Linked DNA regions of Rhodospirillum rubrum ATCC 11170. The protein of the gene in region 2 interacts with the protein of the main gene of each other region in a pairwise test. Links are inferred from orthologs where the notes say so. Each region holds a gene or a part of one and is shown on either strand. Other genes may lie near its edges. The genes, in order: ligA and leuS.

Region 1 (6,808 bases), 3.1 Mb from region 2 along the record:
AGTGGCCGCCGTGCTTGGACACAACTTTCCGGGCAGCGACTGGTATGGTGACGCCTATCGCCTGATCACCGGGGAAAAGGTGCCGTCCGCCACCGAAGGCGCCGAGCCGCCGCCGTCGTCCTCGTGGACCGATTCCCTTACCGGCTGGCTCTGAACGGCACCCCGCCATGCTAAGCGCCCTGTCGATCCGTGACGTGGTTCTGATCGAAAGGCTCGACCTCGCCTTCGGTCCGGGCCTTGGCGTGTTCACCGGCGAAACCGGCGCGGGCAAATCGATCCTGCTCGACAGCCTGTCCCTGGCCCTGGGGGCGCGGGCCGACAGCGCCCTAGTGCGCAAGGGCGCCCCCCAGCTTTCCGTCAGCGCCGAATTCACCCTGGCCGCCGACCACCCGGCCCGCGCCCTGCTCGGCGCCGCCGATCTTGGCGTGGACGGGTCCGAACCCGTGGTGGTGCGCCGGGTGGTCACCGCCGATGGCCGCAGCCGCGCCTATGTCAACGATCAGCCGACCAGTGTCGGCCTGTTGCGCCAACTCGGCCAGTCGATGGTCGAAATCCACGGCCAGTTCGAAAGCCACGGCCTGCTTGATCCGGCCAGCCATCGCGGCGTGCTCGATGGCTTCGCCGGCGCCGACAGCGGCCAGCCCGCCGGCCTGCTTCCCGCCGTCGAGGCCGCCCATGCCACCTGGAAGGCGGCGGTTACGGCCCGTCGGCGCGCCGAGGCCGATCTGGCCCGCGCCCGCGCCGAAGAGGACCTGCTGCGCCATACCGGCACCGAACTCGAAGCCCTGGCGGCGCGGCCGGGCGAGGAAGAGGCCCTGGCCGAAGAACGCGCCCTGTTGATGAACGGCGAGAAGCTGGCCGAGGGCCTGAACGGCGCCCTCGGCGCGCTTAGCCAGCCGCTACCGGTGGAAACGGCGCTGCGTCACGCCATGCGTGCCCTGGAACGGGTGGCGCCGATGGCCGGCCACCGCCTTGACGGGGTGATCGAGGGGCTGGAGCGCGCCAGCGTCGAAGCCGCCGAGGCCCAGGCCCAGCTTCAGGCGGTGATCGGCGCCCTTGATATGGATCCGCGCCGCCTGGAAACCGTGGAGGAACGGCTGTTCGCCCTGCGCGGCCTCGCCCGCAAGCATGGGCTGACCGTTGACGGCCTGCCGGCCCTGCTTGAAGACATCCGCCGGCAAATCGCCACCCTGGAGGGCGACGAGGATCTGCTTGGCGGGCTGCGAAAGGCCGAGGAGAACGCCCGCGCCACTTATGTCGAAGCCGCGCGCGCCCTGTCGCGGGTCCGCCGTCAGGCCGCCGGCGCCCTCGATCGCGCCGTGGCCGCCGAACTGCCGCCGCTCAAGCTGGAGCGCGCCCGCTTCGTTACCACCTTGGAAGACCTGCCCGAGGATCAATGGGGGGCGGCCGGCCTGGACCGCGTGGCCTTCCTGGTCGCCACCAATCCGGGCGGCGATCCCGGGCCGATCCACAAGATCGCCAGCGGCGGCGAACTGGCGCGCTTCATGCTGGCGCTCAAGGTCATCCTGGCCGCCGGCGGCGATGTGCCGACGCTGATCTTCGACGAGGTCGACGCCGGCATCGGCGGCGCCACCGCCGCGGCCGTCGGCGAGCGTCTCGCCCGCCTGGGTCAGGCCGTCCAGGTGCTGGTGGTCACCCATTCGCCCCAGGTCGCGGCCATGGGCCAACGCCATTACCGGGTGTTGAAATCCGATGACGGCAAGGGCGGCTTCGGCACCGGCGTCGACGCGCTGTCGCCAGCCGAGCGCATCGAAGAGGTTGCCCGCATGCTGGCGGGCGCCCACATCACCGATCAGGCCCGCGCCGCCGCCCGCAGCCTGCTGAGCGGACCGGGTACGCGCGCCGCCAAAGCACCGCCCTCCGCCCCCCGCTCGTCCTGACCCCGCCCCCCCGTCGCCCCAGACCAAACCGGACCCCGCGCCATGATTCCCGTCGCCGATCTCACCGAGGCCGAGGCCGCCCGCGAACTCGAACGGCTTGCCGCCGAGATCGCCCGCCACGACCGGCTCTATCACCAGCAGGACGCGCCGGAAATCACCGACGGCGAGTACGACGCCCTGGTACGGCGCAATAACGAGATCGAGGCCGCCTTCCCCGAACTGGTGCGCGGCGACAGCCCCTCGGCCCATGTCGGCGCCGCTCCGGCCGAAGGCTTCGCCAAGGTCACCCACGCCCTGCCGATGCTGTCGCTGGGCAATGTGTTCAGCGACGACGAGGCCCGCGAGTTCGACCAGCGCATCCGCCGCTTCCTCAGCCTGGATGGCGAAACGACGATCAGCTATGTCGCCGAGCCCAAGATCGATGGCCTGTCGTTTTCGGCGCGCTACGAGAACGGCGTCTATCGCCGCGCCGCCACCCGGGGTGATGGCACCACCGGCGAGGACATCACCGCCAATCTGGCGACCCTGACCGATCTGCCCCAGCGCCTGACAGGCGACGGGCCTGTGCCCGAGGTGCTGGAGGTGCGCGGCGAGGTGTTCATGACCAAGGCCGATTTCCGCGCCCTCAACCAACGCCAGATCGACGCCGGCGCCAAGCCCTTCGCCAATCCGCGCAATGCGGCGGCCGGGTCGCTGCGCCAGCTTGATCCCGAAATCACCCGCTCGCGCTCGTTGAGCCTGTTCGCCTATGCCTCTGGCGAGGTCAAGGGGCTGGAGGTGGAGAGCCATCACGCCTTTCTAGAGCGCCTGAAAACCTGGGGGTTCCCGGTCAATCCCCAAACCCGCCCCTGCCAGGGGGTGGAAGACCTGATCGAAGCCACCCACGCGTTGGCTTTGCAACGGGCGGCGCTGGATTATGATATCGACGGCGTCGTCTATAAGGTCGACCGCGTCGATTGGCAAAAGCGCCTGGGCTTCGTCAGCCGCGCCCCGCGCTGGGCGATCGCCCGCAAATTCCCCGCCGAGCGCGCCCAAACCACCGTCAAGGCCATCCAGATCCAGGTCGGCCGCACCGGCACCCTGACCCCGGTCGCCATTCTTGAACCGGTCACCGTCGGCGGCGTCGTCGTTGGCCGGGCGACGCTGCATAACGAGGACGAGATCGCCCGCAAGGATGTGCGCATCGGCGATATGGTCACCATCCAGCGCGCCGGCGATGTCATTCCCCAGGTGGTCGAGGTTCTGCTCGACCAGCGTCCGGCCGATAGCGCGCCCTTTGTCTTCCCCGAGACCTGCCCGGTCTGCGGAAGCCACGCGGTGCGCCAAGAGGGCGAGGTCGCCCGGCGCTGCGCCGGCGGGCTGATCTGCTCGGCCCAGGCAGTCGAGCGCCTCAAGCATTTCGTCTCGCGCGACGCCTTCGATATCGAAGGGCTGGGCGGCAAGCATATCGAGACCTTCCATAATGAGGGCCTGATCACCCAACCGGCCGATATTTTCGCGCTGGAAGCCAAGGACAACGAACCCGGCGCCTTGCAGCACCTGCGCTCGCGCGAGGGCTGGGGGCCGAAATCGGCGGAAAACCTGTTCAAGGCGATCACCGCCCGCAAGACCATCCCCTTGGACCGTTTCATCTACGCCCTGGGCATCCGTCAGGTTGGTCAGGCCACCGCCCGCCTGCTCGCCGGTCATTACGCCAGCTTCGCCGCCTGGCGCAAGGCGATGGACGAGGCGCAAACCGAAGGCTCCGAAGCCTTCGCCGATCTTCAAAACATCGAAAGCATCGGCCCCTCGGTCGCCCGCGACCTTGTCGCCTTTTTTGGCGAAGAGCATAACCGCGCGGCCTTGGACGCCCTGATCGACGCCGGGGTCGAGGTTCTTGATTTCGCCCGCCCCCAGGCGGCCGGCGACAGCCCGCTGGCCGGCAAGACCGTGGTTTTCACCGGCACCCTTGATACCATGAGCCGGGGCGAAGCCAAGGCCCGCGCCCTGGCGCTCGGCGCCAAGGTCACCGGCTCGGTCTCGGCCAAGACCGATTACGTGGTGGTCGGAGCGGACGCCGGATCCAAGGAGAAGAAGGCCCGCGAACTCGGCCTGACCGTCCTCAGCGAGGCCGAGTTCCGGGCGATGAGCGGTGGCTGACCGGCAAGGGGCGGAGGATGTGACATCGCCTTCGCCTGTTCGCATCTTTGCGATAAAAAGACCCTACCCTTAGGTGTAAGATCACCGCCTTCGCCCGCGGGCTTCAAGCGCTCTGAAGCCGAGGGCCCGGGAGTCGCCCTCCCTGGTTGGCATCGTCGGGGGACATGCCAGACCCAGGGGAAGACGCCGTCCCTCGCCGTCGCCAGGGGAGGCGCATGTTGAAATTTTCCGTCATCATTCCGGCCTATAACCGCGAGCCTTTGATCGGGACCACCCTGGACTCGATCTTCAATCAGACGCTGCCGCCCGCCGAGGTCATCGTCGTTGACGATGGGTCGACCGACCGAACCGCCGAGATCGTATCGACATGGCCCAAGTGCACGCTGATCCGCTCGGAAAACGCCGGCGCCGCCGCCGCGCGCCATAAGGGGGTCCTCGCCTCGTCGGGCGACTGGCTGGCCTTCTGCGACAGCGACGACCTATGGCGCCCCGACCATCTGGCCTCGCTCGCCGCCGCCTCCCGCCACGTCCAGGAAAAGGGCATGGTCTTTAGCAATTTTATGCGCGGCGATGGCCAAGTTTGGGAAACGGCGACCAAATTCGACACCGCCCCGACCGACTTCTGGTCAAAATTCAAAAAAATCGATGCCACTCTATCCGTGGCGGAGACTCCGATCTTTCAGGAGGTTCTCCGCTTTCAACCGATCTTCCAATCCTGCACTGCGATGTCGCGGCCTTTCTACACCAAGGTTGGCGGCTATAATGGCGCGTTCGGCCGCTTGCCCAGCGAAGACCTTGAATTCACCTTGCGCTGCGTTCGCCATGCGCCCATCGCCGCCACCTGGGAACCGACGGCCCTGATTCGTCGGCATGCGGGCAACCATTCCAGGGACCAGATGAGACAGCTGACGGGAGAGGTGGCGATCCTCCTCCACGCCCGGGCCAGCATGGAGCTGGCGGTGTCGTGGCGCGAGGAACTTGATCATCAGATCATCGTCCGCTCCGCCGAGGCGATCGACGCGGCCTTTACCCAGAAGCGATGGGAAACGCTCACCGCCATGGCCAAGCATGTTCCCTGGCGCCATCGCTCGGCCAAACAGATCGTGAAGGTGCTTCTTTCCCAAGTCGCCGGCGCTTTCCCCGGCCGGGACCAAAGGGAGCTTGGTTAAACGGGCCCCCCGTCAGGCGGGAGAGGGCGCTTTGGACATCAAGAACAAGCAGGGCGGGCCTGCTTTTCGCGGAAACCACGCCAAACAATCCTCTTTGCCGGCGGTTTGAGCTAAACTGACACCATCGCTTGCCGCTTTTTGCCCGTGGGAGCCCCGCCGATGACCCCTCCGCCCGATGGCGCGACCCCGCCGTCCGAGGTCGCCTTGCCCAGCCGCGATCTGTGTACCGATTGCGGGCTGTCGCGCACCGCCACCCCCAACCGCTGTGGCCGGGCCTGTCAGTTCATCCGTCCCGATTACCCCGGCCAGGAAGCCCGCGTCCATGGCCGCTGCCGCGACCCGGCGCGCGGTGACGAACTGTTTTTCGGCCCCTATCAGCAGATGTATCAGGCGGCCCTTATCCCCCCCAGCCCCGGCGCCCAATGGACCGGGATCACCACCGCCCTGGCCGGGCGGCTTCTGGAAACCCGGACCGTCGATGCGGTTCTGGCGATGGCCGCCGATCCGGCGGACCGCTGGAAACCGCTGCCGGTGATAATCACCCAGGCCGCGGACATGGCCCGCTGCCGGGGCATGCGCATGGGCCATGCGCCGCTGCTGTCGCTGATCGAGCCGGCCATCGCCGCCGGTCACAAGCGCTTGGCGGTGATCGGCCTGCCCTGTCAGGTCCATGCCCTGCGCGCTATCGAGGCCGATCTCGGGCTCGAGCGTTTGCTGGTCATCGGCACGCCATGCTCGGACAACACCACCACCCCGCGTTTCCACGACTTTCTAGGGCTGCTGGCCGATGATCCAGACAGCGTGACCTATCTGGAATTCCGCGCCGATTATCACGTGGAACTGCGCTTCCGCGAGGGCGGCCGCAAACTGATCCCCTTCCTCAAGCTGCCGCTGTCGAAGCTGCCGGCGGATTTCTTCCCGCTGACCTGCAAGACCTGCGTCGATTACACCAATGTCCTGGCCGATATCACGGTGGGCTATATGGCCGGGCGCGGCGAGCAATGGCTGCTGGTGCGCAACGACCGGGGCGCCGACATGCTGGGGCTGCTCGGCGATCGGATAAGGCTGACCGAACCGACCTCGGCGGGCAAGCGCCGGGGCCCGGTGGCTGGCTTCTTAAAGAATGTCGCCCGCGCCGCCGGCGGCATGCCGGTGCGGGCGATGCCCGATTGGGCCCGGCCGCTGGCGGCATGGCTGATGCCCAAGATCGGGCCGCGCGGCCTGGAATTCGCCCGCGCCCGCGTCGAGATGAAGGCCATCGAAACCGTTTTGCACCTGCGCAAGGACCGGCCGCGCCGCCTGCGCACCATGGTTCCCGCCCATGTCTGGGCCCTGGTCGCCCCTTACGGCCTGACGCCCAATGACGGCGAGTCAGGAGATCAGGTCCAATAACGGGCCAACGCGGTTGCGGTAGCTGTGGTCCTTGAGCGTTCTTTCCTGGCCGGCGGCGGCGATCGCCCGTCTTTTATCGGGGTTTTCCTTGAGAGCGATCAGCTTTTTCACGCAATCCTCGGCGTCTTTAAAAACCACGCAGTCGCGATCGGGCTCGAAATAATCGCCGATGTTCTTCTTATCGTCGGTCATCAGCAGGGCGCCAAC
Region 2 (6,999 bases):
AAGAGTTTGAGCGAATTTTGATCCACGGCCGCCCCAATGCCGCCAAAATTCCTATGACAGGGGGGACGCGGGGCGATTGGGGGGGGATCGATCGCCCTGCGGCCGCGAGTCTTGGACCTGCGGAACCTGTTGAAAAAACAAAGAAATACCCATTCACGAAAGCAAGGGGGCGGACATCCGTCCCGCGGATCGAGGCCAAGGGCGTCCTCTTCAGCGGCTGGCGGTTTTTGCCCCCCGGGCCAGACGCAGCAACAGACGTTCCACCAGGGCGCGCTCGGGCAGGCCGCTGCTCTTCGCGTCGATTTCGGCGTCAAGCAACAGATCCAGGGCCTGGGCAAGGCGCTCGGCTGACCAGCGCTGAACTTGGCTGCGGAATCGCGGGGCCAGTTTGAACATCACCGGCGGCTTGAGCGCGGCCAGGGCCTGATCCACGCTCGTTCCCCCGGCGATCAGTCCGGCGACCAGATGCAGCCGGGTGAAGTGGCGGGTCAGGCCCCGCAGAAGGGCGACCGTCGCCATGCCTTCCTGACCCAGGCGGTCAAGGGCGCGCAAGGCGGTGGCGCTATCGCCCTCGGCCACGGCGTTGGTCAGCATATCAAGGCCGATCTGGGCGCTATCGCCCACGCAGGCCAGGGCGTCGTCCAGGGACACGCTGGTGGCCTTGCCGCAATAGGTCACCAGCTTGGCCAGTTCCGAGCGGCTGACCCCGCGATCGCCGCCCAGATTGGCCACCAGATAGTCGATCACCTCGGGGGCGGCGGCCAGCCGGGCCTCGGCCAGGGTGGCGCGCACCAGGGTCTCAAGCGACCGCCCCTCATCGGCGTAGCAGGGCAGGGCGGCGGCGGCGCTAGCCCCTTCGAACAGCTTGCGCAGGGCGGAGCGGGCCGTGAGATCGCCGCCCTGGACCAGCACCAGGGCCTCGCCAACCGGGGCTTCGACGAAGGCCTTAAGGCGCGGGGCGTGCTGGTCGGTCATCTGACGCAGACGCACCAGCCGCCGCCCGCCGCCAAAGGCCAGGGCCGCCGCCTCGTCGGCCAGCCGCGCCGGATCGGCGCGCAGATCGTCGCCCGACAGGTCGGTGATGCGGAAGGGGTCCTTGGGATCGGCGACCACCGTGCGCGCCAGCTGCTCCAGCCGCTCGCGCACCAGCCCCTCGTCGGGGCCATAAACCAGCACGCAGCGGATTTTCGGATCGGGCTTGCGCAGGAAGCCGTCGATGGCTTGGCCGGTCAGTTTCACGGGCGCGGCTAAAGAACCCGGCCGGCCGGAGCCGGGGCTTGCGAGAAATAGGCGCCAAGGCGGGTGTAAAGCTGATCGGCGATCTGTTCGGCGGTGCGGCTGACCGCGTCGCGCTCGTTCATCTCGTTGGCGAAGGGCGAGCCGATCACGTCATAGGCCGCCCATGAGGTCTCGGTTCCCGACAGCAGCGGCTTGGGCGGCTGCACGCCGGCGCGATCAAGGGCGCGCAGCTGGAAGGTGATCGAGGCGCTCATGGTGTAGCGGGTGGTCCGGTCCCTCTTGGTGATGCCCGAGCTGCGCCGGATCAAGCTGCCCACCAGGGTCAGCCCATAGGTCGGTTGATCGGGAAGGCCAAGGCGATCGATCAGGGCATTGCGGATTTCCTGACCGAAGCGCGCATCCTCTTCCTTGGAATAGGTCACGGAATGGACATAGATCCCGGCCAAGGCGCCCGAGGCCCCGCCACGGCCGGCGGCGCCGGGGCGATCGGCCAGCATCGGCCGGAAGCCGCAGCCCGCCGGGACCAGGGCCCCGGCGAGAAGGACAAGGGCCTGGCGTCTAGACCACGACATTGATGATCCTGTTGGGCACGACGATAACCTTGCGCGGCGCGGCCCCGGCAAGCTGGGCAAGAACGGTGGGCAGGGCCAGGGCGGCGGCCTCGGCATCTTCCCGCTTGGCGTCCTTGGGCAGATCGACGGTGCCGCGCATCTTGCCGTTCACCTGCACGGCGATGGTCACCTGATCGTCGATCAGCATCAAGGGGTCCCAGGTCGGCCAGGGCGTTTCGGCCAGCAGCCCGTCCCGGCCCAGATGGCTCCACATCTCCTCGGCGATATGGGGGATCATCGGCGCCGCCAGCCGGGCGGCGGTTTCCAGGGCGAAGCGATAAACGGCGCCGGCCCCGGCCTCCTTGCCGTCAAGGGCGGCGATGGCGTTGGTCAGCTCGCGCAGGCGGGCGACGGCGGCGTTGAAGCGGAATTTCTCCAGATCATCGGTGACGCCGGCCACCGCCTTGTGGACGTGGCGAACCAGGGCAGCGGCCCCGGGGCCAAGATCGGCGGGAAGCGGCGCGCCGACGGCGCCGGGGTCGATCTGCGGCTGAAGGGCCATCCGCCACAGCCGGCCGATATAGCGCCAAGCGCCTTCGATGCCGGAATCGGTCCAATCCATATCGCGGTCGGGCGGGCTGTCCGACAACATGAACAGCCGGGCGGCATCGGCGCCGTACGACTCGAGGATGGCGGTCGGATCGACCGTGTTCATCTTCGATTTCGACATCTTTTCCGACCGGCCGACGCTGACGGGCGAGCCGTCGGACAGCAGGGTCGCCGTGCCATCGGCGGCCTTGTCGATCTGATCGGGCGACAGCCAAGCGCCATCCGTGTCGCGATAGGTCTCGTGGCAGATCATGCCCTGGGTGAACAACCCGGTGAAGGGCTCGCTCACCCCCAGATAGCCGCAATCGCGCAGCGCCCGGGTGAAAAAGCGCGAATACAGCAGGTGCAAAACCGCATGCTCGACACCGCCGACATATTGGTCGACGGGCAGCCAGTAATCGACCGCCTCGCGCTCGAAGGCCCTGTCGGTGTCGTGGGGGGCGCAGAAGCGGGCGAAATACCACGAGCTTTCGAAGAAGGTGTCGAAGGTATCGGTTTCACGCCGCGCCGGCTTGCCGCACTGCGGGCAGGCCACATGCTTCCAGGTTGGGTGGTGATCAAGCGGATTGCCCGGCTTGTCGAAGGTCACATCCTCGGGCAGCAGCACCGGCAGCTGATCCTCGGGCACGGGGACCGGGCCGCAGTCGTCGCAATGGATGATCGGGATCGGGCAGCCCCAATAGCGCTGGCGGGAAACGCCCCAGTCGCGCAGGCGGAACTGGACCACGCCTTCGCCGGCGCCCAGCTCGGCGATATGGGCGATCGCCCGGGCCTTGGCCTCGCTGACCGGAAGGCCATCGAGGAAGCCCGAAGCGATCGCCACGCCATCTTCGGAGAAGGCGGTGTCGGAGGCTTCCAGATCCTTGGCGAAAGCCTCGGCGTCGACCCCGGCCGGGGCGACGACGGCGCGCACGGGCAGGCCGTATTTGCGGGCGAAGTCCATGTCGCGCTGATCATGGGCCGGGCAGCCGAAAATCGCCCCGGTGCCGTATTCCATCAGCACGAAATTGGCGACATAGACCGGCAGTTCCCAGGCCGGATCGAAGGGATGACGCACCTTGAGGCCGGTATCGAAGCCCTTTTTCTCGGCCGTCTCGATCTCGACCTCGCTGGTGCCCATGCGCCCGCACTCGGCGATGAAGGCGGCGAGATCGGGATTGGTGGCGGCGATTTCAGCCGCCAGCGGATGATTGGCCGAAATGGCGCAGAACGACGCGCCAAACAGCGTATCGGGGCGGGTGGTATAGACCTCCAGCGCCTGATCGCGGCCGACCAGCCCAAAGCGCACCCGGGCGCCTTCCGAACGGCCGATCCAATTGGTCTGCATCAGCCGGACCTTATCGGGCCAGCGATCAAGATCGCCGATGGCGGCCAGCAGATCCTCGGCGTAGCGGGTGATGCGCAAGAACCACTGCGACAGCTTGCGACGCTCGACCGGGGCGCCCGAGCGCCAGCCCTTGCCGTCGATCACCTGCTCGTTGGCCAGCACCGTATGCTCCACCGGGTCCCAATTGACCCAGGATTCACGGCGATAGGCCAGACCGGCCTTGAGGAAATCCAGGAACATCTTCTGTTCGTGGCGATAATAGGCCGGCTCGCAGGTGCTGACCTCGCGGCTCCAGTCGATCGACAGCCCCATCGGCTTGAACTGCTCGCGCATGATCGCGATGTTCTGACGGGTCCATGTCGCCGGATGGACGCCGCGCTGGATGGCGGCGTTTTCCGCCGGCAGGCCAAAGGCGTCCCAGCCCATCGGATGAAGCACATTGAAGCCCTGGGCCCGCTTGAAGCGGGCGACGACGTCGCCCAGCGTGTAATTGCGCACATGGCCCATGTGGATGCGCCCCGACGGATAGGGGAACATTTCAAGAACATAATACTTCGGCCGCGTCCGATCCTCGCGGGCGGTGAAACATCCGCCTTCGGCCCAGGCGGTCTGCCACTTGGCCTCGGTTTCCTTAACGTTGTAACGATCCTCGGACGCCATTTCTCGACAGTCTTTCTTTAGCCAAACAGGAAGCGGGGCGGGCCGGACAGCGGGGAGGCCGGCGCGGAGGCGCGCGCGCCCCGCGGGGAAAGGGTTACTGGGCGTTCATCACCGAAAGCCGCAATTGGCGGGCCCGGGTCAGGATGGCGTTTTCCATATCGGTCGCCACCTCGGTCGCCACCGGCGCGTCGCTCCAGGTTCCCCCGGCGCTGCGCTGCTGCTTGAACACCGAGACCTTCACGCCATCGGCGCGCAGGCCCTTGGACAGGATATAGACATTGGCCTTGAAGCGTTCGTTGGGGCTTTCGGGGGGGGCGTACCAATCGGTGATGATCACCCCGCCGAAGGGATCGGCCGAGGTCAGCGGCATGAAGCCCATGGTGTCGAGCGAGGCCCGCCACAGGAAACTATTGACCCCGACGCCGCTGGCGCCCGGCTCGGACGAACCGCCTTTGCCGCCCAGGATGTTCAGGCCGCTCGGCCCGAACAGCCCCGGGGTTTCATCGGGCTTGGACGGATCGCGGTAGACGCGCTGTTTGGTGGCCTTGTCCTGCTCGGGGAAGACGGCCTGCGAGCCTTCGCAAGCCGTCAGCCCAAGGGTGAAGGCGACGGCGAGCACCGTGGCCGCCCCGCGGGCGGTTCGCTTCGATCGCGCAGGGGAAACAGGCTGCGGCAGGGTGGGGTGATGCCAGGAGGTCATGGTTGTTGTTACCCGTCGATGAGGCGGAAGGGCGAAGGGGCGGGGTGCCGGTCACGCCGAAAGCGGCGACAAACATACCGGTGGCCGCCGGCTTTTTCCATCCCCGGTACGCGGCTTTGGCTTTTCGCGGCCCGATCGCCGCCATTTCATCCCCGGAAGGGCGGAAATTCCGGCGATTCCGCCAAAGCCGCAGCCGGCAAGCCGGCGAAAACTGAGCGTCGAGATGCCGCCAAGGGCGATCACCGCCGGCGCTTTGCCGGCGCGTGAGCCCGCCGGCGCGCGGCGGGCGGCCAGCCGGTGGATCAGCAAGGCGGCGCGCCGCGCGCCAAGCCCCCGGGCGCCGGGATGGCTGGCCGTGGGGAACAGCGGCGACAGCACGATCAGGGCGCAGCCCAGGCGGCGGGCGCGGATCATCGCCGGGGCGTCATGGGCGGCGGCGCAAAGCCAACGACCCCGCGCCGCCCGGCGCCACAGCAACAGGCGGGCAAGCAAGCCATGGGCGGCCAGCTTGTCGGGCAGATGCAGGCCGGCCAAGCCCGCCGGCAAGGCGTGGGCGGGCGACGGCGCGGCCAGGATGACGGCGATGCGCCGCGCCCGCAGCCGGGCGATCAGCGCCCGGGCCAACCCATGACGGACGGCGCCGGCGCAGGCGTAATGGCGCACGATCACCCCGGCCTTGGGCGGCAGACGGTCGGCCGCGCCCAGCGGATCGGCCAAGCGCTGGTCATCGGTCATCAGCAGCAGTCGCGGCGGGGCGGCGGCGGAGCGGCGGGAGCCTAGGCGTGAAAGCGGGCTCCCCTTGGCGATGAAATGCACTAGGGTACGGGGCATGATACGGGCGAGCTTACCCCCGCGCGCCCCCGGCCGCACCCGTTATGCGCGGAATGGCGGCCGGGAGCGGCGCGAAAGCGTCCTCGCCCGCCGGGACCCCACCGCCGCGAATGGACTGTGAGATGATCGAACCGCTTCCCGCCCCCTGTCTCGACGTGGTCGAAAACCTGCGCGCCGTGCGCGGCGCCATCGCCGACGCCTGCAAGCCGGTGGGCCGCGACGCCGCCGGGGTCGCCCTGGTCGCCGTCAGCAAGAACAACGGGCCCGAACGGGTGCGCGCCGCCCTGCGCGCCGGCCACCGCTTGTTCGGCGAGAACCGGGTTCAGGAGGCCCAGGGCAAATGGCCGGCCTTCAAGGCCGATCACGCCGATATCGATCTGCATCTGATCGGGCCCTTGCAAACCAACAAGGTGCGCGAGGCCGTTGCGCTGTTTGACGCCATCGATTCGGTCGATCGCCCGCGCCTCGCCCGCGCCCTGGCCGAGGAGATGGACCATCAGGGACGGCGCCTGCCGGTGCTCATCCAGGTCAATACGGGTGAGGAGCCGCAGAAAGCCGGGATCCTGCCGCGCGACGCCGATGGTTTTTTGCGTGAATGCCGCGAGGATTTGGGGCTCGATGTGCGCGGCTTGATGTGCATTCCCCCGGTCGACGACGAACCGTCTCCCCATTTCGCCCTGCTGCGCGAAATCGCCCGCCGTCACGGGCTGGGGGTGCTGAGCATGGGGATGAGCGCCGATTACGGGGTGGCCGTGGCCTTTGGCGCTACCCATGTGCGCCTGGGAACGGCGATTTTCGGCGACCGCCGCGCCCTGCTCGGCACGCCGATCGGGGGTTAGGGGCTGATCTCGATCTCGGCGTTTTCGTCGCAGAGCGCCAGCACGCGGCGCAGGTCGGCGACGGCCAGGGCGACGCAGCCGGCGGTGGGCCGGCCATCGGCGGCCGCGACGTGCAGGAAAATGGCGCTGCCGGCGCCGACAACCACCGGGTCGTCGTTATGACCAAGCACGACGACGATGTCGTACAGGTCGTCGTCGCGCCACAGGGTTTCGGCGCTTGCCCGATAGGGCAGGGTGACCGGC

The links.
Region 1: the proteins of leuS (region 2) and ligA interact in binary tests that used the Escherichia coli proteins (3 or more experiments, as listed by UniProt). The link is inferred for Rhodospirillum rubrum ATCC 11170 from one-to-one orthologs.

What each region holds. Positions count from the first base shown.
Region 1 is NC_007643.1:1,115,897-1,122,704, reverse strand. What follows is about bases 1,525-4,491. They hold ligA (NAD-dependent DNA ligase LigA), read left to right. Parts: upstream 1,525-1,943; coding sequence 1,944-4,040; downstream 4,041-4,491. Other genes in these bases: RRU_RS04900 (glycosyltransferase family 2 protein), read left to right, coding at 4,256-4,491; recN (DNA repair protein RecN), read left to right, coding at 1,525-1,901. Also shown: RRU_RS04915 (outer membrane protein assembly factor BamD), read left to right, coding at 1-154; more of recN, read left to right, coding at 168-1,524; more of RRU_RS04900, read left to right, coding at 4,492-5,209; RRU_RS04895 (Coenzyme F420 hydrogenase/dehydrogenase, beta subunit C-terminal domain), read left to right, coding at 5,369-6,601; RRU_RS04890 (CgeB family protein), read right to left, coding at 6,581-6,808. UniProt on the Escherichia coli protein: DNA ligase that catalyzes the formation of phosphodiester linkages between 5'-phosphoryl and 3'-hydroxyl groups in double-stranded DNA using NAD as a coenzyme and as the energy source for the reaction.
Region 2 is NC_007643.1:4,169,235-4,176,233, forward strand. What follows is about bases 1,593-4,750. They hold leuS (leucine--tRNA ligase), read right to left. Parts: upstream 4,387-4,750; coding sequence 1,798-4,386; downstream 1,593-1,797. Other genes in these bases: lptE (LPS assembly lipoprotein LptE), read right to left, coding at 1,593-1,811; RRU_RS18755 (DUF3576 domain-containing protein), read right to left, coding at 4,481-4,750. Also shown: holA (DNA polymerase III subunit delta), read right to left, coding at 211-1,239; more of lptE, read right to left, coding at 1,248-1,592; more of RRU_RS18755, read right to left, coding at 4,751-5,086; RRU_RS18760 (thiamine phosphate synthase), read right to left, coding at 5,138-5,917; RRU_RS18765 (YggS family pyridoxal phosphate-dependent enzyme), read left to right, coding at 6,040-6,756; RRU_RS18770 (L,D-transpeptidase family protein), read right to left, coding at 6,753-6,999.